One region of the Priestia sp. YIM B13551 genome, then DNA from elsewhere that is predicted to be linked to it. Evidence: predicted binding sites of a transcription regulator. Region 1 holds the regulator's gene; the other holds the start of a gene.

Region 1 (16,597 bases):
AACATATCCAATGCTTTTGTACAATGAATCAAAAGCATAGTCTTTAATGTCTTTTCCTCCCCATAAAACAGCTCCGTCGCTTACATCAAATTCACGAAGCAGCAGCTTTAAAAGCGTGGTTTTCCCAGCACCCGTCTTTCCGACAATACCTAACGTTTGACCGCGAGAAAGTGTAAAATAAATTTCGTTTAACGTATATTCGTCTTCTTTAACATACGAAAACCTATGAATAACAGCTTCAATATTTCCTGTTGGCATTTCAACACTAGGATGCGCTGCTTCTTCAATCGAATTTTCTTCTTTTAATAAAGAAAATACCCTGTCATATGATGCTCTTCCTCGTTCCACAATGTTAAATAGCCAGCCAAACGCGAGCATCGGCCAAATAAGAAGGCCCAAATAAGTTGTAAAGGTAACAAGCTGCCCCAGTGTTAACTCTTCATTAATAACCATCTTGCTACCAAAAATAAGAGCAAGTAAAAAAGAAAGTGCTACAATAATCGAAATGGTCGGATCAAACAATGCATCTACTCGGGCTACTTTCATGTTCTTTTGGACAACATCTGCAGACTTAATGCGAAATTCTTCGACATCAGCTGCTTCTTCCCCAAACGTCTTAATGACTTTAATTCCGCTAATGCTTTCTTGAACCTTATCATTTAAAGTAGAAAATGCTGCTTGTGCGTGATGAAACCGCGTATGAAGCAATGTACCATAGTAACTTGTTAAAACGGCCATAAGCGGCATAGGAATAAGGCAAATAAGCGTTAATTTCCAGCTGATTGTAAGGGCCATTGTGCATAGAACAAGCCCTCCTGTGACAATCGAATCTACAAGCGTCAGAACGCCCGAACCCGCAGTTTGTTGAATAGCTTGAATATCGTTCGTTGCATGCGCCATCAAATCCCCAATTCGCCGCCGCTGATAAAAGGCCTGATTCATCTTGGTAAAATGAGTGTAGAGGGTATTTCTCAGCTGCTTGGCTAGTTTAACAGATGAACCAAATATCATAATACGCCATATGTACCTTGTGAAATAGGCCACAACAGCAGCTCCTAGCAAAATGCCAACCATCTGCATTAAGCGCTTTCCATTCAGCGTCCCTTCTTTAATGCCATCTACCGTTAAACCAATAATTTTAGGCGGGAGAAGTTCTAATGCTGCCACAATAATGAGCAGCGCTATCCCCGATATGTAAGACTTTTTTTCCTGTTTGAAAAACCACCATAGCTCTCGAAAAATTTTCATCGTATCCCCCTAGCCCCACAACCATTTTCTTATATCTATCATAAAACAAAAGACACCCTTCTGAATAGAGAGTGTCTGTCCAATTAACCATTATTTAATTTGGCCGTTCATTGCTTTCATCATTTGGTTAATTTTTTTCTGCGATGGTTTCATGCCCATTTGCATCATCATCATTTTTAACATTTGTTCATTAATTGGTGGATTTTTCTTCAGATAGCTCATCATATATTTACGAGCAATGAAAAATCCTAGCGCTATCCCAACAATTAATGCTAGAACACCAACTAGAATATACATTCCCATGGTATTACTTCCTCCTTCGTGTTGTCTAACTTACAGTGTACTAGACCATACGCTATTATACAATATTTCCGTTCCAATTTCCTTAAATAATTACACAAATTTTCTTGTTTTCACAGGCCTCAGCCAGCCGTATTCATCCGTTCCATAATTCACTGCTAAAAAACAAGGATCTAGCTTGCGTAATACTTCAAAAAAAGCTGTCTCAGCATCAACATTGCCATCTCCTTCAATTGTTATACAGCTATTCGTTAATTTTATAGATGCTCGACTTTTTTTATGAGGATATTCCAGCACAAACGTCTCTTGATGAGTAAAAAAATGAGGATAATGAGAAAACGCCTGAAGTAATTCTCGTTGAATAAATGAAATGGGCAGTTGCCGAGTAATGTAATGAACTTGTTTTTGTAAGTGCGTTTCCTTCAAGTGACGTTTCATTCTATATTCAATCAGCAGCTGATAAATGAGCTTTTCTCTTCGAAAATAGGATGATGCAACTTCTTCCTCCATTAAATATACTTCATACGTTCTCACGATTCATCCTCCCTTTCGGCTCGTTCTTTTTTGTACCATTATACCGAATGGTGTACGCAATGCTTGTCTATCGATGAAAAAATTCCTTTGTTTTTTTGTCGAAAAAAAGAGCAGACCACAGGAGTCTGCTCTTTCTTATGAAAAAGAATTATGCATTAAGCAAGCTTTTCACTTTTGCTACTACATTTTCAACTGTAAAACCAAATTCTTTCATGATTGTTTCACCAGGAGCAGATGCACCGAAGTGATTAATACCAAGAACTTGTCCTTCGTCTCCAACATAGCGTTCCCAGCCAAGTGTAGAAGCCATTTCAATACCTAAACGTTTTTTCACTGATTTAGGGATAACACTTTCTTTGTACTCAGCAGATTGCTCTTCGAAACGATCCCATGCAGGCATACTTACTACAGATACGTCAATGCCTTCTGCAGCTAATGCTTTTTGTGCTTCTACTGCTAGGCTTACTTCAGAGCCTGTTGCAAGTATTAATGCATCAGCTTGGTCTTTACCAGCTTTAGATACAACGTACGCACCTTTAGACACGCCTTCGTATGCATTTTCTTTTGTACCTTCAAGCGTAGGCAAGTTTTGACGAGTCAATACAAGCGCCGTTGGGCGGTCAGTTGACTCTAATGCTAGGCGCCATGCAGCAGCTGTTTCATTTGCATCTGCAGGACGAACCACTGAAAGACCTGGCATTGCACGAAGTGATGGCAATTGTTCAATTGGCTCATGTGTTGGGCCGTCTTCTCCAACTGCGATACTGTCATGTGTGAATACATATGTTACAGGAAGCTTCATTAAAGCTGCTAAGCGAATTGCTGGGCGAAGGTAATCAGAGAATACAAAGAATGTTCCTCCGAATACTTTTACACCGCCGTGTAGAGCCATACCGTTTAATGCAGCTCCCATTGCAAATTCACGTACACCGAACCAGATATTACGTCCGCTGTAATCAGCTGCAGTGAAGTCTTCTGAACCTTTAATCATTGTTTTATTTGAGCCAGCTAAGTCAGCTGAACCGCCGAAGAATTGAGGTACAGCTTGTGCTACTGCGTTTAATACTTCTCCCGAAGAAGCACGGCTAGCTAGGCTTGAACCTGTTTCGTATGCTGGAAGCGTTTCTTCCCAGCCTTCCGGTAACTTTCCTTCTACTGCTAGTTCAAATTGACGACCTAGTTCAGGATATTTTTCTTTATACTGTGCAAATACATCGTTCCATTCGTTTTCTTTCTTTTGGCCATCTTCAGCAATTGTAGCTTTGAAGTGAGCATACACTTCTTCTGGCACATAGAAATCTTCTTCAAATGTCCATGCATAAGCTTCTTTTGTTAATTTTGTTTCATCGGAACCTAATGGAGAACCGTGCACGCCAGAAGTACCTGCGTGGTTTGGAGAACCAAATCCGATTGTTGTTTTTACTTCAATTAGCGTTGGGCGTGTTAAATCGCCTTTTGCTTCTTCAATTGCGTTTGCAATCGCTGTCAAGTCATTGCCGTCTTCAACGCGGATTACTTGCCATCCGTAAGCTTTGAAACGATCTTCTACGTTCTCAGAGAACGAGCGATCTAAATCTCCGTCTAAAGAAATATCATTTGAATCGTATAAAACAACTAAACGTCCTAATTTTAAGTGTGCCGCTAATGAAGCTGCTTCAGCAGATACACCTTCCATTAAGTCTCCGTCACCACAAATACCATACGTAAAGTGGTCTACAATTTCTAAACCTTCTTTGTTGTATGTTTCAGCTAAATGACGTTCTGCCATTGCTTTACCAACAGCCATTGCAATACCTTGTCCTAGTGGGCCAGTTGTTGCATCAACACCTGCTGTATGACCGAACTCTGGATGACCTGGTGTTTTACTTCCCCATTGACGGAAGTTTTTAAGGTCTTCAATTGATAAGTCATATCCAGCTAAATGAAGCAAGCTGTATAATAGTGCCGATCCGTGTCCTGCTGATAATACAAAGCGGTCACGGTTGAACCAGTTTGGATTCTTTGGATTGATGTTCATAAATTTTGTCCACAATGTATATGCCATTGGAGCAGCTCCCATTGGCATACCTGGGTGACCTGAATTTGCTTTTTCAATCGCATCGATTGATAAAGTACGAATTGTTGCAATCGAAAGATCTTCAATACGTTGTGTCATACTCTTCATTCCTTTCAAAACTATGTACATATGTTATCATACTAATGATTTGCTTATTTGTACAATACTTGAACCAAAAAAATTTCCACTTTTACAGTTTTTGTGTGCCTTATTAAAAATATACAAAAAACTAGAGGGAACTCTCCCTCTAGTTTTACTAGAACGTCTCAGTGAAGACGCTTCTTTTTACTCTCTTTTAACTTCTTAGGCGTAACATCTTTACCTTCTTCGTCCACAACTTTAATCGTATGAAGGTGATTTGTCATAGATTGTCGGAAAACTTTTAAATATTCCTGACGTAGCTCTTGCTGTTCTTTCGCTTCAGATTCTGTCAGCCCTTCAGCCTTTGCCTTTTTTGAAAGAGCATTAATACGAGCAAGTTTATCTTTTGATAGCATATAAAACCTATCTCCTTATAATCAATAATTAAAATTACCGAACCGTTCCGGCAACATGTAGTCATCTTACTAAATCTCTTTCGTTTTATCAAGAGATTGAGCACTGTCTTGGTACTCTTGATAGCGACGATGTACCGTCGCTTTTGAAATATTATAACCAAAACCTTTTAGCGTAACTGAAATTTCAGCAAAGGTTAAGCCGTTATGACGAAGGCGGACAATTTCTTCAATCGGCGCTTCTTTTTTTTCTCTTCCCGAGTTAACTCCTTGATTTTTTAAATTTTGCTGCGGACGATAACCGTTTTCTACGGCTCTTTTCATTCCTCTTTTAATTTTAGCATTATGTAATTTCCGCTGATGCTCTTCCACTAAGCTAATAATATCTAACACCATTGAATCAGATTCTGAAAGCTGAAGCTGGCCTTGATGACTAATCGTATAGATTGTAGCATTTTCTTTATGAAAAGCATGAAGCAGCGCAATTCGGGCGTTTCCTCTGCCTAATCGTGTTTCGTCTTGAATGAGCAGCACAGATATTTTCTCTTCTTTCATTGTATGAAGAACATCCAAAATACCCTCTCTGTCTACATCATATCCGCTTGCTTTTTCCATCACGACTTTTTTCACCTTTAGATGGTGAAGATCAGCAAGCTTTTTTAATTCTTCTTGCTGGCGCTGTAAAGATGTTTCTTGGGTTTTTTTATCCGTACTGACACGGCAATAAATAATGGCATCCACTTTTATCACGACCTTTTCGGCTTCTAACAATATTCAGGAACGGCCGTTACACACTACTGTTCAATTGCCACTTGATTATGTAACTCTTTTTTTAAAACAGGAATATATAATTTATCTCCAGGAGATAAAGACTGGGCAGTGTCTGAGTTTAAATCATTGACTTCTTCAACCCATTTGACAAATTCATTGGTGGTCAAATGATGGTGATTATGATACTTGTTGGACAAGTCCCAAAGCGTATCTCCTTTTGTAATAGTAACCGTTGAATATTTGTCTAAATCTACTTTATCCGCTCCTAAAACCAGCGTCAATACATATGTAAGTGCAGCGATAACTGCAAAAAAAATAGCGTAATGTTTCATAGAATGTAAGAATTGTTGCATATTATGATCCCCCTATCAGAATATATGTTCTTATTTTAGTGAGAACATTTGTTTCTGTCAATGGAATTCTTCGAACTTATGTTTGTATATTGACACATCACGTGGTATAATTCACCTAAAGAATAGCTAAAATCGAGGTGAAAAATATGAAGCTATCAAAACGTCAACAAGACATACTAGATTTTATTAAGCACGAAGTAAAATTAAAAGGTTATCCGCCTTCTGTTCGCGAGATTGGGGAAGCGGTAGGATTAGCCTCTAGCTCCACTGTACACGGGCATTTAGCTCGTTTAGAAAGCAAAGGGTTAATTCGCAGAGATCCAACAAAACCGAGAGCAATCGAAGTTCTTCAACTAGACGAAGTAAACATCCCTAAAAGCAATGTCATTAATGTTCCTGTTATTGGTAAAGTAACAGCGGGTCTTCCTATAACAGCCGTTGAAAATGTGGAAGAATATTTCCCTCTTCCAGATAAATTCGTTTCTCCAGATGATCATGTATTTATGCTTGAAATTATGGGAGAAAGTATGATTGAAGCAGGTATTCTAGATGGCGATATGGTAATCGTACGTCAGCAGCAAACAGCTAATAATGGAGATATTGTGGTCGCTATGACCGAAGACAACGAAGCAACGGTAAAACGCTTCTTTAAAGAAGAAAATTTCGTTCGTTTACAGCCTGAAAATTCAACGATGGCGCCTATTATTCTTCGCCACGTAACGATTTTAGGAAAAGTAACTGGTGTATATCGCACGATTCACTAATCAGACACTGTATGTAAAACCAACTAATCATGATGTTAGTTGGTTTTTTTACGTTTGTTTTCTAAAAAAATTGGCATATTATAAATGATACGTTGAATCATCGCAGGCAGGTAGAACGGTTTTTATAAAGCTTGTTTTATCCTTTACTTTCTATCTGCATTTCCTCGACTCTTACAAGGAAATACAACCGACTATAAAAAGGATGTAGTTTATGACCAATACACCAAGGAAAACAGAACCATTTCAAACCATTGTACCTACCAAAGCAATGAACATGTTTCTTTTTCCTTTTTCCTTTGACCGAAAAAATAAAGAGCAGCTTGTTCATGCACTGGAAGCAAATTTGTTCGAGTTTTTTTCCATTCAAAACAAACATTTAGAAAAAGAATACTACGGAGAACAATATTACGTATCTCATGATAGCCTGGATCAATATTTTCTTCCTTACATTGAATGCATTCTATTCCCTGACTCGTGCGAAAAAGAAGGGTTGCTTAGATTTTCAAAAAAAATAGACCATACCATTACTTTACACACTTCCTCCACCACCGTGTCTAGCAACGTGCTGTCTGTGGATGTTTTTTTATGTCCTTTTGAAATTGGCGTCATGACCATTCGCACTGAGATGAGCCATAATCATTACACCTATGATGATATTTTAGAGTTCATGAATCATTTTCGTGTATTAGAACCGAAGCTTGCTGAAGAGCATGGATCCACCATTACCTATGAACATCATCGCTATAGCAAAGTGCAAGGTTATATTTTTTCACAGCTCGCGCCATTTTTGAACGAACACATCAAGAAAGAAGCCACACGTGAACAGCACGTTGGGAGCCTTCCTTATTTTATCGATGAACGGATGTTTGTGTTAAGTTATGTAACGGTAAATCAAGAGCAAGAGATTAATTCCACAACTTTATTTCGTACTGGACAGCTAAATAGCTATACGCCTGGCGGGAAAGCGTTTATTTCTGCACACAATCATGAGTATATTAAAACGTATAATACTAAACACGTGTATTCCAGATGGGCTCCTGAAACCTATTACGTCATAACAGACCATGTGTTTTCGTGTATTTCTAAATCGACAGACTCTAAAACGGATCAGCTTTTGATGAATCATCTATTTGGCCAGCATTACTATAATTTATTTTTACATTTTTTCTATAAAATCGTGTTGCTAAAACTATCTTATGAATATTCTCAGCTCACGTTTCATAAAAATTCAGAGGGCATTGAACGACTAATCCGCTCTATTACCGTGTTTTCAGGTAAATATTTGTTTTTAGAAATTAGCTCTCGCACAGAAGGTCAAGAGTTTTCTGAGCTCTTTAAAAAAATCTTTCATATCAATTCTCTTTATCAAGAAGTCAAAGAAACCCTTGGTACTTTGTACCAAAATCAAGAGAAAATCGCAGCCAAGCGTCACAATTACTTATTATTAATTTTAACGATTTACACGGTTCTTTCCGGTATTTACGGAATGAATTTAGTTATTAGCAAACTAAAGGGAAACATCCATTGGGATAGTATGAAGCAGTTTTCTATCTTTGAATATATCGCTTTAATAGTAGCTCTATCAGGAATTCTGATCAGCATTAGTCTCGGAGTGAGTTCCCTATGGAATTTATTAAAAGATCGGTTTAAAACATAAAAGCTGTTCGCATACGTATGGATGCAAACAGCTTTTTAAATTATATGTCCGATATCGAAATCCCTAAAGACACGGGAGATTTTCGTATTATCGACCGAAAAGTAGCGGATGTATTCAAAAAAATGACTGAACGCAATCGTTTTGTACGAGGAATGATGTCTTGGATTGGCTTCAGGCAAACATATGTAGAATATGAGTGCGATGAACGCTTTGCTGGTGAAACAAAATATCCTTTAAAAAAGATGATCAAGTTTGCTTCAGATGGAATTATTGGGTTTTCAACGAAGTTTTTGCGTTTAGTAATGATTATTGGCTGGTTATCGGTTTTTGTATCACTTTTAGTTTTAAGTTATTCGATTGTTGTTTGGCTGATAGGTAAAAACATTCAGCCTGGCTGGACTTCTATTATGATAGCTATCACCTTCTTTAGCGGTATTCAGCTACTTGGCTTAGGACTAGTCGGACAATACATCGCAAGAATTTACGATGAAAGTAAAAATAGACCTATTTACGTTGTACGTGAAACCATTAACTTCTCGAAAGCTTCAACAGATTCTCCAAACGTACGTGAAAAAGTATATAGCTAAAAAAACAAGGAAGAAAACAGCTGTTTTCTTCCTTGTTTTTATTCTTTTTGAAGCTGTAAATCACTTGGCACCCAGTCCGGAATTCCATCATCTTCATCAAATTCAATAATGACATCCGTTACTCCTTTTTCCTGTAAAATACGATTTTCCAGACGATCTTTAATATCATCAGCTTCTGCCACTGTTAAAACAGGATCAATTTCTACTTTTAATTCAACGTGAAGCTCTTCTCCTTCTTTCATCACCATTAACGTTTGAATATCACGCACTTGTACATCTTGCATGACAATCGCGCCAATTTTCATTTCCATTTCTTTATCCGCTTCGCCAAGCGCTCCAGCAGCATTATCTAAAAAGACTCGTCCTACTACAAAAAACATCATAAGACCAATTAAAATAGAAGCAATTCCTTCAGCTTGATGAAAAGGCGTAAATCGCGAAATAAAAACGGCGATTAAAGCCAATACGCCTCCTCCAGTAGCTACCAGATCTTCCATAAAAACAAGTTTAGTTGCTGGCTTGGCTTTCTTTAAATGAACAAAGCTTTGCGCAAAAACATTTGTTTCTGCAGGGTTTATCCCCACATCGTGCAAAATTTCTTTCATTGCCTTAAATAGAACAAACATTTCAAGTAACACCGAGATGCCAAGTACTGCAATATTTAAAATAAAGCCTGAAGACTTCGTCGGATGAAGAATGTGGTGATATCCTTCTTTAATCGTTTCAAACGCCATAATTCCTACTACAAGAACCGCTCCTAATAGAACAAGATTAACCAATCGGCCAAATCCGTTTGGAAATCGTTTGGTCGGGGCTTTTTTACTTAATGCCGAACCTATAAAAACAAAAAACTGATTTGCTGCATCCCCTAAGCTGTGCATCGTTTCAGCAAACATCGCTACATTCCCTGTTAAAGCGAAAGCAATCCCTTTAATAATGGAAATAATAGTATTCACTATAGCGGCCATCATGGCCGATTTATTTCCTTTTCGCAATAACTTAATTAATTCACTCATACAATCCCTCCGTTTGCGCCTTTATGAGATTCGATTACGGTTAGTGTATGTGAATTTAAAAATTAAAAACCTCCAACATACAAGTTGGAGGTTTTTAGTCATGTTTCATTATTTTTTAAAACGGTACGGTACAGTTGTAACGATTACGTTTTTACGGTAAAGCAAATGTGCTTTTAACAGCAGACTGGACTGATTGTGAAGGATATTTTGCCAGCTTTTTTTCGTAATGAATTGTGGAATAACGACCGTAATAGCCATATTGTTTTCCCGCGCTTTTTCCTCGGCCATATCAATGAATCGAAACAGCGGCCGCACTAAGCTGCGGTATTGAGAATGAAACGTAACAATACGAATATCAGGCTGCCACTTCTCCCACTTCTCTTCCATTCTCTTTTCGCTTTCTCGATCAAAGGCCACATGCACTGCAATAACGGTATCGCCAATCGTTCTTGCATAATTTAATGAATTTTCTACTACCTTTGTCATTCCTGCTACAGGAACAATGACCACACTTCCTTCAAGCTTTCCAATCTTTTCTCCTTGCTTAATGCGAAGCTGCTCTCCTACCGCTTCATAATGCGTATGAATGCGATGAAAAATATAGACAATAACCGGTAAGAAAATGAGCACGGACCATACTTGTGAAAACTTCGTTGTAAACAAAATGATTAGCACAGTTAAGGTAATAAGCGCACCAATTAAGTTAATGGTTAGCTTTCCTTGCCAGCCGGCCGGCTTTTCTCTAAGCCATTTGACAATCATGCCTGTTTGAGAAAGCGTGAATGGAATGAACACTCCAACTGCATAAAGAGGGATTAATTGTTCAGTCGCTCCTTTAAAAGCTACAATTAAGACAATAGAAGCAATTCCAAGGGTCACAATTCCATTTGAATAGCCTAGTCGATCGCCACGAATTTGAAACATTCTTGGCATGTATTTATCAGACGATAAGTTGACAGCCAGCAAAGGGAAAGCTGAAAAGCCCGTATTCGCTGCTAGCACTAGAATTAGAGCTGTTGTGCCTTGAATAAAATAATAAAATCCATTTCGTCCAAACACACTCGATGCAATTTGTGATACAACCGTTTCATCTGCTTTTGGAGAAATGCCAAGCCAATAAGCTAAAAACGTGATGCCCGAAAATAAAACGGCTAAAATACCGCCCATCAGCATTAATGTATGAACAGCATTTTTTGCACCTGGCTCTTTAAAGTTAGGCACTGCATTTGAAATAGCTTCTACACCTGTCAATGCCGAACAGCCTGACGAAAAAGCTTTTAATAATAAAAACAAACTAATACCTGGCACTACTGTACCGAGAGATGGATGAAGCTCAGGTGAAACTTGACCTGTCGCTATTTTAAACAAGCCTACCGCTATTAACAAAATAAGAGCAATAACAAATAAATAAACCGGATAAGCTAATACAGAAGCGGATTCTGTTACACCACGTAAATTTAAAACGGTAATAAAAATCACCAGCAAACACGCAATTACTACATTGTAATGATGCAGCGTTGGAAAAGCCGAAGTTAAAGCATCGGTTCCTGCTGAAACACTCACGGCAACTGTTAAAATATAATCTACTAACAGTGACCCCCCAGCGATAAGCCCAGGATTTTCTCCTAAATTGGTTTTCGAAACAATATAAGCTCCTCCGCCTTGCGGATACGCATAAATAATTTGACGATATGAAAGAATTAAAGCCGTCAGGAGTACCAATACCCCAATCGCAATTGGAATCGAATACCAATAGGCAAGGACGCCGACTGTTGCAAGTACAATCAAAATTTGTTCTGTTCCATAAGCCACTGAAGATAAGGCATCTGAAGATAAAATAGCCAGTGCTTTAAGCTTACTAAGCTTTTGATCGCCTAACTCTTTTGTTTTAAGCGGCTTTCCAATCAATAATCTTTTGAGAACTGAATAGTTCACGCAATTTCCCTCCGATGATTGCCTAGCTACTATTTACTATTCATTGCTAAGCTCCGTTACAAGTTCACGAACAAGTGATATCATTCCTAAAAAATACCTTTTTATGTTAAAAAAGCGCACAAAAAAAACACTAAGGGTTCTCAGCGTTTTTACACAGCTTAAACCTCCTCTCCAAAACGCTTATGGGGTTAGCTGTCGGATTCGGGCTATGAGAGTAGCCCTACCTTTAAAAAAAGGATTCACCCCAAGTGACAATGCACAAATTTGGGTCCCCCACTTCTGACGAATTAAGCGATAACAGGTCAATATAATTTTCGGTTAAAGGGTATGATCGATAACATGTTTCTTTCATAACTATCCTTTGTTCTTAGATAATATACTCCCGTACAAATGGTTTGTAAAGCATTATTTTACGTAAACCATAAAATAGTACTTAAGGCGCTTTTAACAGAAAAACAAAAGGCCTTCTGCTCGCTTACAGAAGACCTTTTTGCTTTAACTTTTTGCTTTTAAAACGGCTGCTAGCTTGTTTTTCGTTTGAGGACCATAAATGCCATCTACATCATAAGGAAGATACACAAGCTGAAAACGTCTTACTGCATCTTTCGTTTGAACTCCATATATTCCGTCTACTGACCCTACTTTAAAATTAACTGCGTTTAATGCTCTTTGAAGCTGTTTCACGGCTTCTCCAGAATCACCTTGCTTTAAAATTCCATTGGGAAGTGGATATTGTTCAGCAGGTGGTGTTGGAGATGGGTTTGGTGAAGTCCCTGAAGGAATAACAATTGTTTTTCCAACCTGTAGTGTTAAAGGATCAGAAAGCCCTGTATTCGCTTCTTGAAGCGCTTGTACTGTTATATTGTACTTCTGTGCAATACTGTACAGCGTATCTCCTTGCTTGATCGTATACGTTTTTGTACCTGGTTCAGAAGGTGATGGATTTGGTGTTGGTGTTGGATTTGGGTTTGGAACTGCACGACGGGGTAAATTCAAATAGACGGCAATTCCTTTTGCATACGATTCACCCATGCTTTTTAAAAAAGCTTCGTTTTGGAGAAGTGCTGCATCGGTGCGGTTATCAATAAAAGCTATTTCAGTTAGTACTGCGGGCATATTTGTTAAGCGAAGCACCGCATAATTGGCTGACTTTCGACCGCGATTCGGATGATTATACGATAGCAGCGTTGGCTGTACTTGGCCGTGGACAATTGATTGAAACGTTTTACTGGCATTGCTAGCGCTTCTGTAAACATAATCTTCGTACCCTGTTCCTCCACCGGCATTTACGTGAATAGACATAAATGCATCTGCTCCCCACGAATTAGCTTGAGAAGCGCGCTGAGATAACGATAAAAAAGTATCTGTGGTACGAGTGGTTTTAATCGTAAAGTCACTGTAGGTGCTATTTAAATAGCTTATTAAATATTGTTGAATTTTTAAAACTAAGTTTTTTTCATACAGTCCATTCGCTCCAACTGCTCCTGCATCTGCCCCACCATGTCCTGCATCAAGATAGATTTTTTTCATATTACTTGTCCCTCCTTATTGTTAACATATGCACGGGGGCAAAAAGTGCTACGTATACTAGCCTAGCAGGTGAAAAATCACTAAAAAAAGACCCGCTGCCTAATGGCAACGGGTTATTCTGCTTTATAGACAGAATACTGAATAAGGATAGCTCTCAAGGAGTGACAGCTATATGCAGAGTGTTGATTCGTTGATTAAATGATAATAATTATCATTTTCATTTAAAGTATACACTACAAGGAAAGTTTTGTCTATTCTATTATCGTCATAAGCCTATTTAAAAAGAAGAACACCTACAACAATGAGAATAATCCAAATTGGAATGCTTATTAAAATTCCTATGACCAAACCTTTAAAGAAATTTCCTTCTTTCATTTTCCTTACATTCCTCTCCAACAGTATTTTCTATCGATACTGTGCCTGGCTGAAAATTCTCTGAAGTTATACTGAAATACAGTGCAGAGTGAACACATAAACAATCTCTCTATCTGTTATACACTACTTTTACATATAGATTCAATGAGACAAAAAGATTATCCTTTTTAATTCATATAACCAAATTCTTTCCTGTATATAACAAAACAATAAAAAGCCTCCCGTAAATTATACGACAGGCAGCTATACTTGTTTTATGAACAGCTTAGTTCGATATTTAATATACGCATGCAGAATATTATTCATTTTGAAAAACAAAAAAGTCCGAGAGAACGTATAAACGATCTCTCGGACTTTTAGGAATTAATATTGGCTCATGTATTGGTCACGTTCCCAAGGATGAACTTGTGTACGGAACATATCCCATTCGATTTCTTTCGCTTCAACGAAGTGCTCTGCTAAGTGTTCACCTAATGCAGAAACCATAACTTCGTTTGATTGGAAGCTATCTAAAGCTTGAGCTAATGTTGCAGGTAAATCTACGATACCTTCTTCAATACGCTCTTCTTTTGTCATTACATAGATATTACGATCGATAGGTTTTGGAGCTTCAAGGTTGTTCTTGATTCCATCTAAACCAGCTTTTAATAGAACAGCCATTGCTAAATATGGGTTAGCAGCTGGGTCTACGCTACGTACCTCAACACGAGTTCCTACGCCGCGAGAAGCTGGAATACGGATTAATGGGCTACGGTTGCGGGCAGACCATGCAACATAACAAGGAGCCTCATATCCAGGCACTAGACGCTTATAAGAGTTTACAGTAGGATTTGTTACTGCTGTAAAGCTATGTGCGTGCTTGATGATACCTGCGATAAATTGACGAGCAGTATCACTTAGCTCTAGATTACCGTTTTCATCATAAAATGCGTTTTGACCATCTTTAAATAATGAAACGTTACAGTGCATACCTGAACCATTCACACCAAATAATGGTTTTGGCATAAATGTAGCATGTAAGCCATGTTTACGTGCAATTGTTTTTACAACAAGTTTGAACGTTTGGATATCATCACAAGCTTTTAATGCAGCAGCATATTTGAAGTCAATCTCGTGTTGTCCAGGAGCTACCTCATGGTGAGATGCTTCAATTTCAAAGCCCATTTCTTCAAGCTCTAATACGATGTCACGACGGCAGTTTTCACCAAGGTCAGTTGGCGCTAAGTCGAAGTAGCCACCTTTATCATTTAATTCTAATGTAGGTTCGCCTTTTTCGTCTAATTTGAATAAGAAGAACTCTGGCTCAGGTCCAAGGTTAAAATCAGTAAATCCTAACTCTTCCATCTCTTTTAACACACGTTTTAAGTTATTACGTGGATCGCCATCAAACGGAGTTCTATCTGCATTGTAGATGTCACAAATAAAACGTGCTACTTTACCTTTTTCAGATGTCCAAGGGAAAATAACAAATGTATCAATATCCGGGAATAGGTACATATCTGATTCTTCAATACGCACAAACCCTTCAATAGAAGAACCGTCAAACATCATTTTGTTGTCTAACGCTTTTTCTAATTGACTTACTGGAATTTCAACGTTTTTAATTGTTCCTAAAATGTCAGTGAACTGAAGACGAATATACTTTACATTCTCTTCTTGAACTTTGCGGAAAATATCTTCTTTTGTGTACTTTGCCATCGTGTGATCCTCCCCTAAATCTCTATATAATATTTATAATCTATACCCCTCATATACGAACGGCATAAATATTGATAACTTTATTAATGAAAGAACCTGGACATATCTCCTTGATTTAAAGTTGCTCGATTAAAACGGCCTGCTTGCATAAGTTCTGCACGAAGCATTTTTCGCAATTCATCGTCCGTTAATTCTGGCTTTGCTGTTGCTGCCACAACTTTTTCTTCTTGCTTATGCCCTTTTTGCTCCTTTTGAAGATGAAACAGCTGTTTTACACCTGCTAAGTTTACACCTTGTTCAATAAGATCACGGATTTCAAGCAGCTTATCAACATCGTTAAATGAGAATAATCGTCGATTTCCCTCTGTTCTTACTGGTGCAACTAATTCATGTTCTTCATAGTAGCGAATTTGGCGAGCCGACAACTCAGTTAACTGCATCACAATTCCAATTGGGAAAAGTGGCGTATTTCTTCGAATGTTGTCACTCATTTCAGTTCCTCCTTTGGATTAACTATTTACATTGTATGCTATGTTAGTTCACCTGTCAACCGAATGTTAGTAATTCTAACATAAATTTTTCTGAACATTTCTTCTATACAAATAAATAGCACTTCGTTTATTTTTATAAGCCTATCTTTTCTTTCTTAGCGGGGAGAAAAATAGTCTTTCTATCTTATATTTTATAAAAGTTCTTTCGTCAGCATTTGATCTACTGCCATACATATTGCTACTTTTACGTGAGCATACGTTAACCCACCCTGCACGTAAGCGACATATGGAGGCCTGATAGGCCCATCTGCCGTCAGCTCGAGGCTTGCTCCTTGTATAAACGTTCCTGCTGCCATAATCACATCATCTTCGTACCCTGGCATATAAGCAGGATAGGCTGTTACGTGTGAATTAATTGGCGAAGCGAATTGAATAGCCTGACAAAAAGAAACCATTTTATCGCGGTCATCGAACTGCACGGATTGAATTAAATCCGTTCGTTCACTGTTCCACTTCGGTTCACTTTGCATCCCTAGTTCTTCAAACATAGCGGATGAGAAAACCGCTCCTTTTAATGCTTGACCGACTACGTGCGGCGCCAAGAAGAATCCTTGATACATTTCTTGTAAGCTATAAAGCGTCGCTCCAGCTTCTGCACCGATTCCAGGAGTTGTCATTCGGTATGAACAAGCCTCCACTAAATCTTTGCGTCCTGCAATATAACCGCCGATTTTAGCAAGGCCTCCACCGGGGTTCTTAATAAGCGACCCTGCCATCAAATCTGCTCC
Region 2 (16,597 bases), on a different contig from region 1:
ATTGAAAAGAAAAAGTTGGACAACGTCATTGTACTAACTGGAGATGTACACGCTAACTGGGCTTCTAACTTATACGCGGATTTTGCTAACCTTAATTCAAGAATTATTGGTGCAGAGTTCATCGGCACCTCCATCACTTCCGGAGGGGACGGAGCAGATAAACGAGCTGATACGGATAAAATTTTAAGTCAAAATCCACACCTCACATTTTTTAATGATTACAGAGGATATGTAAGGTGTACGGTGACTCCTGATGTATGGCAAGCCGATTATCGCGTTGTGCCTTTTGTAACAGAACCTGGTGCAGAAATTTCAACTCGAGCTTCCTTTCAATATAAAAAAGATGGCAAAGGTATGAAGGAAGTTGAAGTAAATAACGTACCGCGTGGACTAAAGATTTCTAAGGAAGTAGAGGAAGATCGTATGCGGGCACACGGGAAAGCACATGAAAAACAAGAGTTGAAAAAGAAAGAAAAAGTCCAGCAGTAAACTGAGTAAGGAAAAGGAGGTCAAGTATGTTTTCTAATATTGGAATCCCTGGTTTGGTTATTATTTTAGTCATTGCCTTAATAATTTTTGGACCGTCTAAGCTGCCGGAAGTTGGACGAGCGTTTGGACGAACATTAACTGAATTTAAAGGAGCAGCAAAAGGGCTCGTATCAGATGATGAAAGTGTTAAAGAAAAGCAGACTGCAACCGTTTCTGAACAAAAAGAGAATGAATCCACATTGTAAGTAAGGAAATAGACGAGGAAACTCGTCTATTTCTACTTGTCAGAAAGGAGAGAAATACAATGGGAGAAATGAGCTTGATGGAGCACCTTGAAGAATTGCGTGTTCGTATTATTAAAACACTTTGTGCATTTGTAGTTTTACTTATTGTCAGTTTTGTATTTGTACAAGATATTTATCAGTGGCTAGTGAAAGATTTGGACGGCAAGCTTGCGGTACTTGGACCAAGTGAAATCGTATGGATTTATATGGTGATTGCATTTGTTTTTGCGCTTGCTTTTACACTTCCAGTAGCTGCTTATCAAGTATTTCAGTTTGTTTCACCTGGGTTAAAAAAGGAAGAATATAAGGTTCTGATTACCTTCATTCCATTCTTTTTTCTTTTGTTTGTAAGCGGGCTGGGATTCGGTTATTTTGTTTTATTTCCAATGGTTTTAGCATTTTTAACGGGCCTGTCGAATGATCAGTTTTCACTGATGTTTACGGCTGAGCATTATTTTCGTTTTATGCTTAATCTTTGTTTACCGTTTGGTTTTTTATTTGAAATGCCTTTAGTTGTTCTATTCTTAACGCGCTTAGGGGTTCTAAATCCATTAAGGTTAGCTAGAGCAAGGAAGCTATCATATTTTGTTTTAATTGTGATATCCGTACTTATTACTCCTCCTGATTTTATTTCAGATATTTTAGTTATTGTCCCACTTCTGCTTTTATATGAGCTCAGTGTGACAATTTCGCGCGTAGTATACAAAAAACGTTTAGGAAACGAATCAATTGCTTAATCGTATACATAAGTGTGATGAGAGAATTCATGAAATTGAAACAAAGTCCTTGTAAACAGAGTGTTTTAAACATTCTGGAGTAGGTTATAATAGAGTGAAAACTCTACAGCAAGGGGGAGAAGGCTTGAAAAAAGTATTACTGACGTTAACAATCGGTCTAGCGCTTGTTTTGTCCGCGTGCGGCGGAGGAAGCTCTAAAAATGAATCTGCTGGTGAATCTTCAGCGAGTGCAGAAGATATTGTGAAGAAAAACTGTACAGGCTGTCACGGTGTAGATTTAGGAGGAGCAAATGGGCCGAGCTTGCAGCATGTAGGCAGCAAGCACTCAGAAGCTGAAATTGAAAACATTATCAATAATGGTCAAGGCGGTATGCCAAAGGGACTGATTAATGAAGAAGATGCAAAAAAAGTTGCCGCTTGGCTGGCAAAGAAAAAATAAGACGGATATCCGTCTTATTTTTGTGTTAAAACTGCTTTAATTTTTGGTTTAAGACAACGGCCTGCTGTTGAGCTTTGACATCTTTCGCTATGTCTCCAGGTGCATTTGCTTCTCCAATGATGTATCCGCTAAAAGAAGAGCCAATAAAATCGACAATGTATTGAAATTGCATAATAAGAGGAAGAGCCTTTACAGATGCGCCTGTGCCTCCTACTACTAATACATACACGCGCTTATTTTTCATTTGTTCTTTAAAGTTGATTGTCGAATCTCTAAGACTTTCAGACCAACGATCCACAAAGTTCTTCATTAATCCGCTCATACCGTACCAGTAAAGAGGCGTAACAAATAAAATAGTGTCATGCGCTGCCATCTTTTTCGCTATATCATAATAATCATCTTGTTGATTGGTAAACCCAAGTTCATCGTGACGCATATCAGTAATGGGGTGAATGGTATGCTGACGTAAGTAAACTTCTTCAGTATCAATGCCACTTAAGACTGCTTTAGCCAATTCTTCCGTATTTCCATTTTCTCGTGAACTTCCATAAATGGTGATCATGCTATCTCTCCTCATCTTTTTTCTTATTTATCATACCTTGTTTGTACAAAAGTAGACATAAATGTGCTCTGCCTAACGATATTCATAAGAAGCAAATAAACAGTAAAAAATAACAAAATTAAAAATAAGGATAAATTCTCATGCCTTACTAAAAATATCCTACTTATGTCATATTTGAAATAAAAATGTAATATTTTTGGGGCTTATTTTCACGAAGAGTGATGTTATAATGAGAAAGCGCGTGAGAAGAGTCGAATTTTTGGTTTGAATTGTAGAGTTTTGTCGTATTTTGACAAGTTTTACATAGTATTAAAATAACACACTTGATTAGGTGATTACTTATGATTGAAATGCAAAATGTATATAAAACGTATCCGAACGGTGTAAAAGCAATCAATGGCATTAGCATCAAGATTAATCAAGGTGAGTTTGCTTATATCGTAGGACCAAGTGGAGCAGGAAAATCCACTTTTATTAAAATGATGTATCGTGAAGAAAAGCCTTCTTCAGGAAATATCATTGTAAACGGTGCAAATGTAGCAAAAATAAAAGATAGCAAAGTTCCTATCTTTAGACGTCATATTGGTGTAGTCTTTCAGGATTTCAAGCTGCTTCCAAAATTAACGGTCTATGAAAACATTGCTTTTGCACTAGAAGTAATTGAGCAAAGTCCCGAAGAAATTAAAAAGCGAGTGCTAGAGGTGCTAGAGCTTGTTAAGTTAAAGGGTAAAATGGATTCTTTCCCTGATGAACTATCTGGAGGAGAGCAGCAGCGTGTGTCTATTGCGCGTTCAATTGTGAATAGTCCTAAGGTTGTCATCGCCGACGAACCGACAGGGAATCTTGATCCGGAGACTTCGTGGGAAATCATGGATATCTTTGAGGAGATTAATAAACGCGGTACGACTATTTTAATGGCAACGCATAACCGTGAAATTGTAAATGCAATTCGAAAGCGCGTAATTGCGATTGAAAATGGAAATGTTGTGCGCGATGAAGTAAGAGGTGAATACGGATATGAAGGCTAGGACATTCGGTCGCCACTTACGTGAAGGATCTAAAAGTTTAGGAAGAAACGGTTGGATGACATTCGCATCTGCAAGTGCTGTTACCGTGACGCTCTTGCTTGTAGGCGTATTTTTTATGTTGATGATGAATTTAAACCACATTGCTAAATTGATTGAAAATGATGTGGAAATTCGCGTTCACGTTGATGCTGCAGCGACAGCAGATGATCGAAAAGCAATGAAAGAAAAGCTAGATGCAATTAAGCAAGTTGATACGGTGACGTTTTCTTCTAAAGATAAAGAGTTAAAAGATTTAATTAATAGTATGGGTGATGAAGGACAAGCTTTTGAACCGTTTGAACAGCAAAACCCATTAAATGATGTATTTGTTGTTAAAACAAAAGAGCCGACTGATGTCGCAAAAGTAGCTAAACAAATTGAGAAATATCCGTATGCAGCAAAAGTTCAATACGGACAAGATCAAGTTGAAAAGTTATTTAAAGTGCTGAAAGTAGCTCGTAATATCGGAGTAGTGCTGATTTTAGGGCTTCTATTTACAGCAATGTTCCTAATTTCAAATACAATTAAAATTACGATTGTAGCTCGCCGTGAAGAGATTGAAATTATGCGCTTAGTTGGAGCCACAAACTCCTTTATTCGCTGGCCGTTCTTTATTGAAGGTCTGTTTTTAGGAGTGCTTGGTTCTATTGTGCCAATTGCAGTTATTATCGGTGTGTACAGCCTTTTATATAATGAAGTTCAACCTAAGTTTGATGGATTCTTTGAACTTTTACCTGCCTTTCCATTCGTGCTTCAAGTGTCGCTATTATTACTAGTGATCGGCGGTCTAATTGGGATGTGGGGAAGTACATTATCCATCCGTAAGTTCTTGCGAAAATAAGAATAGATTTTTAACATAATAGATTACAACAACCTCACATTTGATGCTTATCAAATGTGAGGTTGTTGTGTAATTACACATAAAAATAGAAAAAAGTGCTAATGGGGGTCTTGCTAATGCCCGTTTATACGGGGAAATATGTGCAGATGGGGAGAAACAAATGACACGTAAGACATTAGTAATGACAGCAGCAGTTTTAGTTGGACTAAGTGCGGCTTGGATAGGTAATGAAAAAATTGCTTATGCACAAAGTGCCAGCACTACTAAACTCAGTGATTTAGAGAAAAAAAGTGATGATGTGAACCAAAATATTAATCAAAATAAAGAGAAATTAAAAGAGGTTCAAGAAAAGCAAAAAAACGAAGAAGCTGAGATCGCGCGCTTGGATTCAGAAGTCGGACAAACGAATGCAGATATCCGCAGCCGTGAATCTGAAGTAGAAAAAGCAAAGCAAGACATCGAAAAGCTGAAAAGCGAGATTGACGTTGTAAAAAAACGAATTGACAAACGAAATGAGCTATTAAAAAAACGTGCTCGTGCTTTACAGGAAAATGGCGGGTCTGTGGATTACATAGATGTACTGCTAGGCTCTGAAAGCTTCGGAGGCTTTATTAGCAGAGTGAGTGCGGTTTCGACAATTGTAGGGGCTGACCGCGATTTGTTAATGCAGCATGAAGCTGATAAAAAGGCAAAAGAAGAGAAAGAAACAAAAGTTCAAAACAAGCTAACGGAAGTAAATCAAGCGCTTGAAGAACTTAAAAATCTTCGTGCGCAGCTGCAAAAACAAGTGGATGAAAAGAATCAGCTCATGCAAACGCTCAAAGATCAGGAAAAAGAATTTAATGAAGAAGCCGTTGGATTAGAAGAGCAAGCTTCTATTTTAGCTGATCAAAAAAATGCAGCACAAGCTCAACAGCAAGAAATTGAAAAAGCCGGGGCAACAGAGGAGGCACCCCCTGTTACAAGCGGGTCGTTTATGAGGCCGGCAAAGGGCCCGGTAACATCTCATTTTGGGTATCGAGAAACGTTTGGAAGAGGACACTACGGTATTGATATTGGAAAGCGAGGAGAAAGTGTGCCAGTTGTAGCCGCAGCAAGCGGAAAGGTAATTAGAGCATATCATTCTTCTTCTTTTGGTAATGCTGTATTTATTCGTCACAATGTAGAAGGTCAGACGTGGGTTACAGTTTATGCTCATTTAGAGAGCTACAGCGTCTCAAGCGGTCAATCTATCAATAAAGGTCAACAATTAGGTTATATAGGGAACACAGGACGTTCGTTTGGTGCTCACCTGCATTTTGAATTGCATAAAGGCGATTGGAAAGGCAAAAGTTCCGCTGTAAACCCTGAAAGTTATATTAAATTTTAAGTTCCTAGCATACGTGGTACAAGCTCAACATATAGTTTAACAAAAAGGCATCGCACTTGATTTGTGTGGTGCCTTTTGCTACAAATAACACATGCATCCTTTTTATTACATAGTTTTGGTTGTATCTATTATAATAAGAAGAGATGGCTTAAGGTTGAGGAGGATGAAAGAACTTGAATCGGAAAATCGTTGCACTATTAATGGCACTCTCCTTAGTTGTTGGAGCAGCAGGTACATATTTTGGCATTCAGTATGCAAATGCTGGAACGGTCAGTACCCCCCTTACAACTTCTTCAAATGATAGTAAAGTGGAAAAGGAAGAGCTAGACAAAATCAAGCAAGCTTATGAACTGATATCTTCAAAATATTACAAAGATGTAGATGACAAAAAATTATTAGATGGCGCAATCCAAGGAATGGTACAAACCTTAGGAGACCCTCACTCATCTTACATGGATAAGAAAACGGCACAGCAATTCACGCAGTCTCTTGATTCATCGTTTGAGGGAATTGGTGCTGAAGTAAGCATGGTAGATGGAAAAGTAACAATCGTAGCTCCGTTTAAACAATCTCCTGCGGAAAAAGCAGGATTAAAACCAAATGATCAGATTTTAAAGATCGATGGTAAAAGTATCGCGGGTCTGGAATTGAACGAAGCAGTATTAAAAATTCGCGGTAAAAAAGGCTCTACCGTGACATTAGATGTTCAACGACCAGGCGTGAAAGAAACGATGAAAGTAAAAGTTGTAAGAGATGAGATTCCAATTGAAACCGTCTATTCTTCTGTTAAAAATGTAAACAATAAAAAAATTGGCTACATGGAAATTACGTCATTCTCTGAGTCAACGGGAGACGAATTTACGAAACAGTTGAAAAAACTTGAAAATAAAAATATTGATGGCTTAGTTCTAGACGTTCGGGGAAATCCTGGTGGCTATTTAACGAGTGTTGAAAAAATGCTCGATAAATTAGTAACGAATAAAAAGCCATATATCCAAATTGAAGATCGTAACGGTGAACGTCAAAAAGTGGTTTCTTCAATGAAAAAGCAAAAGGATTATCCAATTGTGGCCTTGATTGATGGAGGAAGTGCATCCGCTTCTGAAATTCTTGCCGGGGCATTAAAAGAAGCAGGAGGATACAAGCTAGTCGGTGAAAAATCCTATGGAAAAGGAACGGTTCAACAAGCTGTTCCAATGGAAGACGGCAGTAATTTAAAACTAACGTTCTATAAATGGCTAACGCCTGATGGAAACTGGATTAACGAAAAAGGTATAAAACCAACGGTAGAAGTCAAACAGCCGGATTATTATTATGCAAATCCAATTCAAGTTGATAAAAAGCCATTAACACGTGATATGACAGGTGACCAAGTGAAGAATGCTCAAGTGATGCTAAAAGGCCTTGGCTTTGAACCTGGACGTACAGACGGATATTTTAGTAAAGAGACAGAAACAGCTGTAACTGCATTCCAAAAAGCCAATAAGCAAAAAGCTACAGGTGAAATCGATGAAGATACAGCAGCGCTTTTACAAACAAAACTTCTAGAAAAAATTAAATCAAAAGATGAAGATCGTCAGCTTCAAACGGCTTTAAAGCTAGCTAGTCAATAAGAAGTAGAAAAAGTTCCGTGCTTTTCCAAAGCACGGAACTTTTTTAGTAAAAACAACATTGTCGGTTAGTGATGCATTTTGATAAAATAAAGAAGCCTATGATACATAACAATCAATCGTAAATGTTGTAATAAAAATGTGAAAAATACAGGTGGTGAAAAAATGGATTTTGCATTAGAGCTCTTAAAAGGTATCGGGCGTTTGTTTTTGCATCCGTTAACGTATCTATTTCTGCTCGTCTCGTTTTTTGTAGGTCTTTCTCGCGTCAAGAGAGAGCGTCAGAATTTTCATGTTCGCGTGTTTGATTTTATTTTAGAAGCAAAATATTTATTTTTTCCAGGTATCATTATTGGGTTGATTTTATCCGTTGTTACCGTGTTGCTAGGTGTCTATGTATCTATAGGAATGATTGTGCTTGTAGCTGTTTTAACTTTTATCATAAGCGGCCCTTGGACGTTTAAATGGCTTTCTCCTTCTTACACCGTAGGACTGGCTGTGCTTGCAACCTTGGTTATTCCGGCATCTGGTTTCGGTGAAGGATTTATTCAAACGTGGTCTGTGCAAGCTCATAACGCAGATTTACCTTCTCTGACTATTTTAATGTCTCTGCTTGTATTAGCAGAAGGATATTTAATTTGGAAATTTGGAGCAAAAGGTACGTCTCCAGCCATTGTGAAAAGTAAAAGAGGGCAGGAAATTGGGGCTCATTACTCTCAAAAATTATGGGTTGTCCCGCTTTTTGTCTTAATTCCAGGCAGCGCCATTACGTCTGTGTTTCCATGGTGGCCTGTGTTATCTATTGACGGAACATCATTTAGCCTGTTTTTTGTTCCTTTTGCTATCGGTTTTTATCAGCGAATTCAAAGTATGGTGCCGTTTAAATCTATTGAATTTACCGGTAAGCGTGTATTAGCATTAGGCGTGGGATTAACGATTATTACGATTGCTGCTATTTTTTATCCTCTTGCCGCTGTAGCTGTTGTTATTCTAGCGATCATAGGAAGAGAGTGGATTCGTTTGCAGCAGCGTCGAAGCGATGAAAAGGCGCCCGCACTGTTTACTAAGCGTACACAAGGTTTGGTTGTATTAGGAATCATCCCTCATTCTCCGGCAGAGAAAATGGGTTTGAAAGTAGGAGAAGTGATTATTAAGGTAAATGGAATCGCTGTATCTGAGGTCCATAAATTTTATGAAGCATTACAAGTTAATAACCGTGCTTTTTGTAAGCTAGAAGTTATTGACGAAAATGGAGAAGTTCGCTTTACTCAGCGAGCATTGTATGACAACGAACATCATGAACTAGGTATTTTGTTTGTACACAATTATACAAAACGTGATTCACAAGCTGGTTAAAAGACGGATAAAAAGGAGAAATGTTTGTGGAAGTCAAAACGATTGCCGCAGTTTTTCTACCCGCCATATTGCTTGTTCTGTTTGCTAGAGTAACATATAACTTATATGTTGCCACAGCGCTGACGCTTTTGTTGATAGCTGTTTCTGTATATAAAGGGTACGCAGATTATCCGCTTATTATTTTAATAGATTTACTTTCAGCAGCCATCGGTTTTATATATGCAAAAAGCATGTTAGCTGCTGGAAAATAAAGATTGTTGCTTTGATGATAAGTTAATCGCTTATTATTAAACTGTACACAAAAGCTCTCTACACAACGTGGAGAGCTTTTTTATGTAAAAAAATGAGTTAGAACTTATAACAATATTGTTTCGGTTCATTTAATGAACGAGTATAATCAAATTAATTAGACAAATATGTTTATGTATAAAATATTTTAAACACTTGTGTATAAATCTATTTAAATAAGTGTACAGAAATGTGAGAAGGGTATAGAAAAATAAAATTATTAATCTGAAAATTTAGTTTATTTTTGATTTTTAAAAATAAAAGGAGGTTTAGGATTGATGGAAGTATTAATGAGAACGATGTTTCAGTCGCTTGGCAAAAATCATTCAATGAACAAATTAGCTAAAAAGTATGGATTGAGGATGGGGGCAGCTCGTTTTGTTGCTGGAGACTCAACCGAATCAGCAATTCAAACATCCAAGGAGCTTAACAATAGTGGGAAAGTTGTTACACTCGATCATTTAGGAGAATTTGTTTTTACAGAAGAGGAGGCCAGGTTGTCTACTGCCATGTGCATTCAGGCACTAGAAGCCATTGCAGAATCGGGCGTTCAATCAAATTTATCATTAAAGATGACTTCTTTAGGATTGGATATTAGCAAAGAGCTTTGTATGGAAAATATGCGCAGAATTCTACACACGGCCAGGATGAATAATATTTTTGTTCGAATTGATATGGAAGACTACTTGCACTGCCAAATCTCCCTTGATATGTATAAAGAATTACGCAAAGAATTCGATAATGTTGGAATTGTGATTCAAGCGTATCTTTATCGTACAGAACAAGATATGAATGACTTACATCAATATCAAGCCAATTTACGTCTAGTAAAAGGAGCTTATAAAGAATCACCAGAAGTATCATTTCCGGAAAAGAAAGACGTAGATGAAAACTATAAAAAAATCATTAAAATGCATTTATTAAATGGGCACTATACAGCTGTAGCAAGTCATGATGAAGAAATGATTCAGTACACAAAACGATTAGTAAGAGAAAATGGTATTTCAAATGACCAATTTGAGTTCCAAATGCTTTATGGAATTTGTGTAGAGCTGCAGGACCGTCTAGTAAAAGAAGGATATAAAGTCAGGGTTTATGTTCCTTACGGCATTGATTGGTTTGGGTATTTCATGAGACGCCTAGCCGAACGTCCCGCCAACGTATGGTTTGTGCTGAAAAACTTCGCGAAATAAATTTCTAATTAAAGGGGACTGGTTGAAATGACAGTAAGTACAAAAAACTCAGTTTTTAAAAATGAACCGTTTACTGATTTTTCATTAGAAGAGAATAAACAAGCGATGCAAGCGGCGTTAGTGAAAGTGAAAAAAGAACTGGGACAAACGTATCCTCTCACGATTGGAAAAGATAAAATCTCAACAGAAGAAGTGATTGTCTCTACGAACCCGGGAAAGGTAGATGAAGTGATTGGTAGAGTAAGCCGTAGCACTAAAGCTTATGCTGAGCAGGCAATGCAAGAAGCGTTAGCAGCATTTCAATTATGGAAGAACGTCCCGCCTGCTGAACGTGCTGATTATTTATTCAAAGCAGCAGAGCTGATGAGAGAAAGAAAGTATGAATTTTCTGCCATGCTCGTTTATGAAGTGGGGAAAAACTGGGCAGAAGCTGATGCGGATACCGCGGAAGCTATTGACTTTATGGAATTTTATGCGCGAGAAATGATTCGTTTAAGTGAAACGAATGAGCATCAACCTTTAACGCCGGTAGAAGGTGAAACAACAGAGATGACGTATATTCCTTTAGGCGTAGGAGTAGTCATTTCACCTTTTAATTTTCCGCTTGCCATCATGGCTGGAACGACTGTAGCGGGAATTGTATCTGGAAATGCGGTTATTTTAAAGCCAGCTGATTCTGCACCGATTATTGCTGCGAAATTTGTTCAATTAATGGAAGAAGTCGGTCTTCCGTCTGGTGTTCTGAATTTTATCCCTGGAGATGGCATAGAAGTTGGAGAATATTTAGTCGAACATCCTCAAACTCGTTTTATTTCTTTTACGGGATCAAGAGAAGTAGGATGTCGCATTTATGAACGTGCCTCAAAAGTACAGTCTGGACAAATTTGGCTGAAACGCGTCATTGCTGAAATGGGAGGAAAAGATGGCGTTGTGGTAGATGAAACGGCAGATTTAGATGCGGCAGCGCAAGCGATCGTAGCATCTGCGTTTGGATTTCAAGGACAAAAGTGTTCTGCTGGCTCTCGAGCGATTGTTGTAGAATCTGTTTATGAAGAGATTGCCCAAAAGGTAACCGCATTAACAAAAGAATTAACCGTCGGACTGCCTGAAGACAATCCTTCTATGGGGCCTGTTATTGATCAAAAAGCGTATGAAAAAGTATTAGCCTACATTGAAATTGGCAAAGAGGAAGGAAAGCTTATTGCCGGGGGAGCTAAAGCTCCTGGAAATGGCTACTATATAGAGCCTACAGTATTCAAAGATGTGGATTCAAAAGCACGAATTATGCAAGAAGAGATTTTTGGACCAGTCCTTGCGTTGACAAAAGCAGCTAACTGGGAAGAAGCCATTGAGATTTACAATGAAACTGACTACGATTTGACGGGAGCTTTTTTCTCTGAAAACGAAGAGAGAATTCAAAGGGCGTTAGCTACTATGCACTGCGGTAACTTATATATTAACAAAAAATGTACAGGAGCATTAGTTGGCGTTCATCCTTTTGGAGGTTTTAATATGTCCGGAACGGACTCGAAAGCCGGAGGGTATGATTATCTTCTATTATTTACACAAGGGAAGATGACAGCGAGAAAACAGAAATAAGTTCAGTCTAAAGGAAATCAAAAAATTCGACACGAAGCTAAAGATGCTTGTGTCGAATTTTTTGATTAGTTTAATCCATATTCTTTGATTTTGTTATAAAGGGTGCCGCGTGAAATGCCAAGCAGATCTGCTGCTGCACTTTTGTTTCCATAGGTTTTTTGAAGAGTCTCTTCTATTAGCCTAGCTTCTTGAAGAGAATCTTCCTCTTTTTGAACTTCTGTGAAAGAACTTGCATCCTTCAGGTTGTCAGGAAGGTGCGTAAGGGTAATCAATGACTGATCACTTAGAAAAATCATTCGTTCAATCGTATTTCGCAGCTCGCGAATATTGCCTGGCCAGTCGTATTGCATAAAGGCTTCGAGAACTTCAGAGCTGATGAAAGGAGCCTTCTTTTTATACTTTTTACTAAATTCCTGTACAAATTGCTGAGTCAATGCTTCGATGTCTTCTTTATGGTCTCGAAGCGGCGGAATAATAATGTTGATGACGGTCAGCAAATAGTAAAGATTTTCATGGAATTCACCGGCTTTTAGCAACTCTTCCAAAGGCGTCGTGGTAGAGGCTACAATTCGGGTTTGGACTTGAATTTCTTCCGTGCCTCCAACGTGATAAAAGGATCGTTCTTCCAAGTAACGGAGAAACTTCACTTGAATTTCAAGAGGCATTTTATCAATTTCTTCAATAAATAACGTCCCGTTATGAGCCTGCTCCAGTTTTCCCGCAATGGTCGTTGGATCTTCTGAAAAGACATCTTTTTGATGACCAAAGAGCTCAATTTCCAGGAGTCCCGATGGAATAGTGGCGCAATTTAAAGATAAAAAAGGTTCTTTATGTTTGGATCCCCCGTAGTGGATGGCCTGAGCCAGCATTTCTTTCCCAGAACCAGGTTCTCCTGTTAATAAAATAGGCATATCTGTAGATGCCACTTTTTTGGCAATGTCAACGGCTTGCTTAATTTCAGGACTGATACCCGCGAAAGAAGAAAATGGATTATCTTTCGGAATGAGAAGAGACACATCAATTTCTTCATTTAATCTTACAATATTGGTAATGTCATGTTCAGTTGCGACTCCACCTATGACTCGATTGTTTCTTATAATAGGAGATGCATTGATGAGCACGTGAGTTTGTTCATTAGGACGATGATACGTTCCGCGAACAGGGCGCCCTTCATTTAGAATCGTATGTAGAATGATGGATTCATCTTTGAAATGCTCTCCGATTTTTCTACCAATAATATCATCTCTCTGAATCTTATACGTATGTTCCGCAGCAGTATTCCACAAGATTACATTTCCTTCATTATCGACCGCTGTCACTGCATCATTAATGGTTTCTGCCAATGTATCAAAATAGGAAGCTAATATCTCATTTTGGCTATGCAAATGTGTAATCCACTGTGAAGGTGTTACAAGTCCTATTGTGGTTTCTTGGTTTTCTGCTTGAATGAGGACTGGTCTGTTCCAGTTTGTGTTGGCTTGTAAATTGGCTAACGTAGAAGTAGAAGATGAAGGCCAATTTGTATCCGCTATTACTTTCTTTATGGAAGATGCCCTGTCATGACCTGTTAAAAGGTATCGTTCATCTTTGTGTATTACATAAAAGGTATTTGCTGTGACTACAACGAAGTCATAGTTTGAAAGTTCAGATTTCACTTTAGCTAAAGAAGTTGATTCTTCAACTGTTGTAAAGGAGTTATTTATAAGAACTTGATCAACGCTTGCCATACTAAACCCCTCTCAGTACATATTTTTTATACTGTATCATAATTTAGAAATTGGCGCAAAAGCCTATCTTTTTCAAACAATAACGCAGCTTACTTTCTTTTGTTGCTTTCATCTAAAGAGTTGTATTCCCTTCGAAAAGGGTAGTATAAGAATTTAGTGGGTAATAAAGTAACAGGGTAAAAAATAAAAACAAACAAACACTATATAAGATTAATACTCATTAGTTTCATTTATGATTATAAAGTGATAAAATACGAATATCAGTTCGTGTTTTCGGTTTTTACATATCGTAATAAAAATAGATAAAACAAGAAAATAGAAACGGAGGCCTTCATTTGAAAGATCAGTTTGAATTAGTATCCCCATATCAACCGCAAGGTGATCAGCCAAAGGCAATTGAAAAGATCGTGAAAGGAATTAAAGAAGGTAAGCAGCATCAAGTTTTGTTAGGTGCTACAGGAACGGGAAAAACCTTCACCATGTCTAATGTTATTAAGGAAATAAATAAGCCGACACTAATTATGGCTCATAACAAAACGCTTGCTGGTCAATTGTACAGTGAGTTTAAAGAGTTTTTTCCTAATAATGCAGTCGAATACTTTGTCAGTTACTACGATTACTATCAGCCTGAAGCCTATGTACCTCAAACAGATACATTTATTGAAAAAGATGCGAGCATTAATGATGAAATTGATAAACTTCGTCACTCGGCAACTTCTTCTCTTTTTGAACGAAAAGATGTCATTATTATTGCCAGCGTATCCTGTATTTATGGCTTAGGGTCTCCGGAAGAATACAAAGAAATGGTCGTATCTCTTCGAGTAGGAATGGAAAAAGAGCGCAATCAGCTGCTTCGTACGCTAGTAGATGTACAGTACGAAAGAAATGATATTGACTTTAAGCGCGGAACGTTTCGCGTTCGCGGTGATGTTGTGGAGATTTTCCCTGTGTCTCGAGATGAACACTGTATTCGCGTCGAGTTTTTCGGCGATGAAATTGACCGCATCCGAGAAGTTGACGCTCTAACAGGAGAAATCATTGGTGATCGTGAACATGTAGCTATCTTCCCGGCATCTCACTTTGTCACGAGAGAAGAAAAAATGCGTGTTGCCATTCAAAATATTGAAAAAGAACTAGAAGAACAGCTAGAGAAGCTAAAAGAAGCAGGCAAGCTTTTAGAAGCGCAGCGCTTGGAGCAGCGCACGCGCTACGACCTAGAAATGATGAGAGAAATGGGCTTTTGTTCGGGAATCGAGAACTACTCTCGTCATTTAACGCTTCGTCCCGCTGGTTCTACACCTTATACACTGCTGGACTTCTTCCCGGAAGATTTCCTTCTTGTTGTGGATGAATCACACGTTACGATTCCTCAAGTTAGAGGAATGTACAATGGAGACCAAGCGCGTAAACAAGTGTTAGTGGACCATGGTTTCCGCTTGCCGTCCGCATTAGATAACCGCCCGCTTAAATTTGATGAATTTGAACAGCATATTAACCAAATTGTTCATGTTTCCGCAACACCAGGTCCTTATGAACTTGAGAAGGCACCTGATGTGATTGAACAAATTATCCGTCCAACGGGATTATTAGATCCAAATATTGAAGTTCGACCAATTGAAGGGCAGATTGATGATTTAATTGGAGAAATTCATGACCGGATTAAGCGAAATGAACGAGTACTCGTTACGACGTTAACAAAGAAAATGTCTGAGGATTTAACGAACTACTTAAAAGAAATCGGCATTAAAGTTCAATATCTTCACTCTGAAGTGAAGACGCTCGAGCGTATTGAAATTATCCGAGAGCTGCGGCTTGGAAAGTACGATGTGCTTGTAGGAATTAACTTACTTCGTGAAGGTTTAGATATTCCGGAAGTTTCGTTAGTAACCATATTAGACGCGGATAAAGAAGGATTCTTGCGTTCAGAACGATCGCTTATTCAAACCATCGGACGTGCTGCGCGAAATGCTAATGGACATGTCATTATGTATGCAGATCGCATCACAAACTCCATGGACATTGCTATCAATGAGACCAAGCGTCGTAGAAGTATTCAAGAAGCTTACAATGAAGAGCATGGTATTACACCAACAACGATTCAAAAAGAAGTTCGAGGCTCAATTCGTGCAACAGTAGTAGCAGAAGATACAGAAACGTATGAAGAAGCACCGGCCTTTGATAAGCTCAACAAAAAAGAAAAAGCAAAGCTCGTAGAAGAAATGGAACAAGAAATGAAAGAAGCAGCCAAAGCGCTTAACTTTGAACGCGCAGCTGAGCTTCGTGACTTGATTCTAGAATTAAAAGCGGAAGGGTGACAAAACATGGCGATGGAAAAAATCGTGGTAAAAGGTGCACGAGCCCACAATTTGAAAAATATCGATATTGAAATCCCACGAGACAAATTAGTGGTGTTAACAGGGTTATCAGGTTCTGGTAAATCTTCTTTGGCTTTCGATACAATCTATGCAGAAGGACAAAGACGTTATGTCGAGTCGCTTTCGGCATATGCAAGACAGTTTTTAGGTCAAATGGATAAGCCAGATGTAGATTCGATCGAAGGATTGTCGCCTGCTATTTCAATCGATCAAAAAACAACGAGCCGAAACCCTCGTTCAACCGTCGGAACTGTGACGGAAATCTATGACTATTTACGCCTTTTGTTTGCTCGTGTAGGAAAGCCGATTTGTCCTAATCATGGAATTGAAATTACATCTCAAACGATTGAGCAAATGGTAGATAGAATTTTAGAATACCCTGAACGCACAAAACTTCAAGTACTGGCACCTGTGGTATCTGGACGAAAAGGTACCCATGTAAAAGTGTTAGAAGATATTAAAAAGGAAGGGTACGTTCGCATTCGAGTAGACGGAGAAATGCGTGAAATAACAGAAGAAATTGAACTGGAAAAAAACAAAAAGCACTCCATTGAAGTAGTGATTGATCGCGTTGTTGTAAAAGAAGGTGTAGCCGCTCGTTTGTCGGACTCTTTGGAATCAGCTCTTCGCCTTGGAGAAGGGAAAGTAATTATTGATGTGA

Evidence for each region. Region 1 encodes LexA, which represses DNA repair genes until DNA is damaged. Its sites were predicted from a motif close to CGAACATATGTTCG; they were not measured.
Region 2: the regulator LexA is predicted to act here: its motif matches at 13,816-13,829, upstream of uvrB (excinuclease ABC subunit UvrB).

What each region holds. Positions count from the first base shown of each region.
Region 1 covers NZ_JBHZOX010000002.1:1,039,469-1,056,065, forward strand. The annotation lists gene ACFX4N_RS15005 (ABC transporter transmembrane domain-containing protein) at 1-1,248, opposite strand, end outside; gene ACFX4N_RS15010 (YneF family protein) at 1,339-1,551, opposite strand; gene sirA (sporulation inhibitor of replication protein SirA) at 1,642-2,082, opposite strand; gene tkt (transketolase) at 2,231-4,237, opposite strand; gene ACFX4N_RS15025 (DUF896 domain-containing protein) at 4,405-4,635, opposite strand; gene ACFX4N_RS15030 (YneB family resolvase-like protein) at 4,705-5,373, opposite strand; gene yneA (cell division suppressor protein YneA) at 5,427-5,756, opposite strand; gene lexA (transcriptional repressor LexA) at 5,903-6,520, shown strand; gene ACFX4N_RS15045 (magnesium transporter CorA family protein) at 6,732-8,177, shown strand; partial or broken gene ACFX4N_RS15050 (glycosyltransferase) at 8,210-8,764, shown strand; gene ACFX4N_RS15055 (cation diffusion facilitator family transporter) at 8,803-9,780, opposite strand; gene ACFX4N_RS15060 (APC family permease) at 9,889-11,715, opposite strand; cyclic di-AMP (ydaO/yuaA leader) riboswitch at 11,878-12,019, opposite strand; gene ACFX4N_RS15065 (N-acetylmuramoyl-L-alanine amidase) at 12,211-13,245, opposite strand; gene glnA (type I glutamate--ammonia ligase) at 13,984-15,318, opposite strand; gene ACFX4N_RS15075 (MerR family transcriptional regulator) at 15,402-15,809, opposite strand; gene ACFX4N_RS15080 (methionine gamma-lyase family protein) at 16,001-16,597, opposite strand, start outside.
Region 2 covers NZ_JBHZOX010000005.1:145,116-161,712, reverse strand. The annotation lists gene ACFX4N_RS22525 (alkaline phosphatase D family protein) at 1-489, shown strand, start outside; gene ACFX4N_RS22520 (twin-arginine translocase TatA/TatE family subunit) at 516-734, shown strand; gene tatC (twin-arginine translocase subunit TatC) at 794-1,510, shown strand; gene cccB (cytochrome c551) at 1,635-1,949, shown strand; gene ACFX4N_RS22505 (flavodoxin family protein) at 1,975-2,511, opposite strand; gene ftsE (cell division ATP-binding protein FtsE) at 2,853-3,539, shown strand; gene ftsX (permease-like cell division protein FtsX) at 3,529-4,419, shown strand; gene ACFX4N_RS22490 (murein hydrolase activator EnvC family protein) at 4,580-5,788, shown strand; gene ACFX4N_RS22485 (S41 family peptidase) at 5,962-7,401, shown strand; gene ACFX4N_RS22480 (PDZ domain-containing protein) at 7,564-8,754, shown strand; gene ACFX4N_RS22475 (DUF2198 family protein) at 8,781-9,005, shown strand; gene ACFX4N_RS22470 (proline dehydrogenase family protein) at 9,321-10,235, shown strand; gene pruA (L-glutamate gamma-semialdehyde dehydrogenase) at 10,263-11,834, shown strand; gene ACFX4N_RS22460 (sigma-54 interaction domain-containing protein) at 11,900-13,561, opposite strand; gene uvrB (excinuclease ABC subunit UvrB) at 13,897-15,876, shown strand; gene uvrA (excinuclease ABC subunit UvrA) at 15,883-16,597, shown strand, end outside.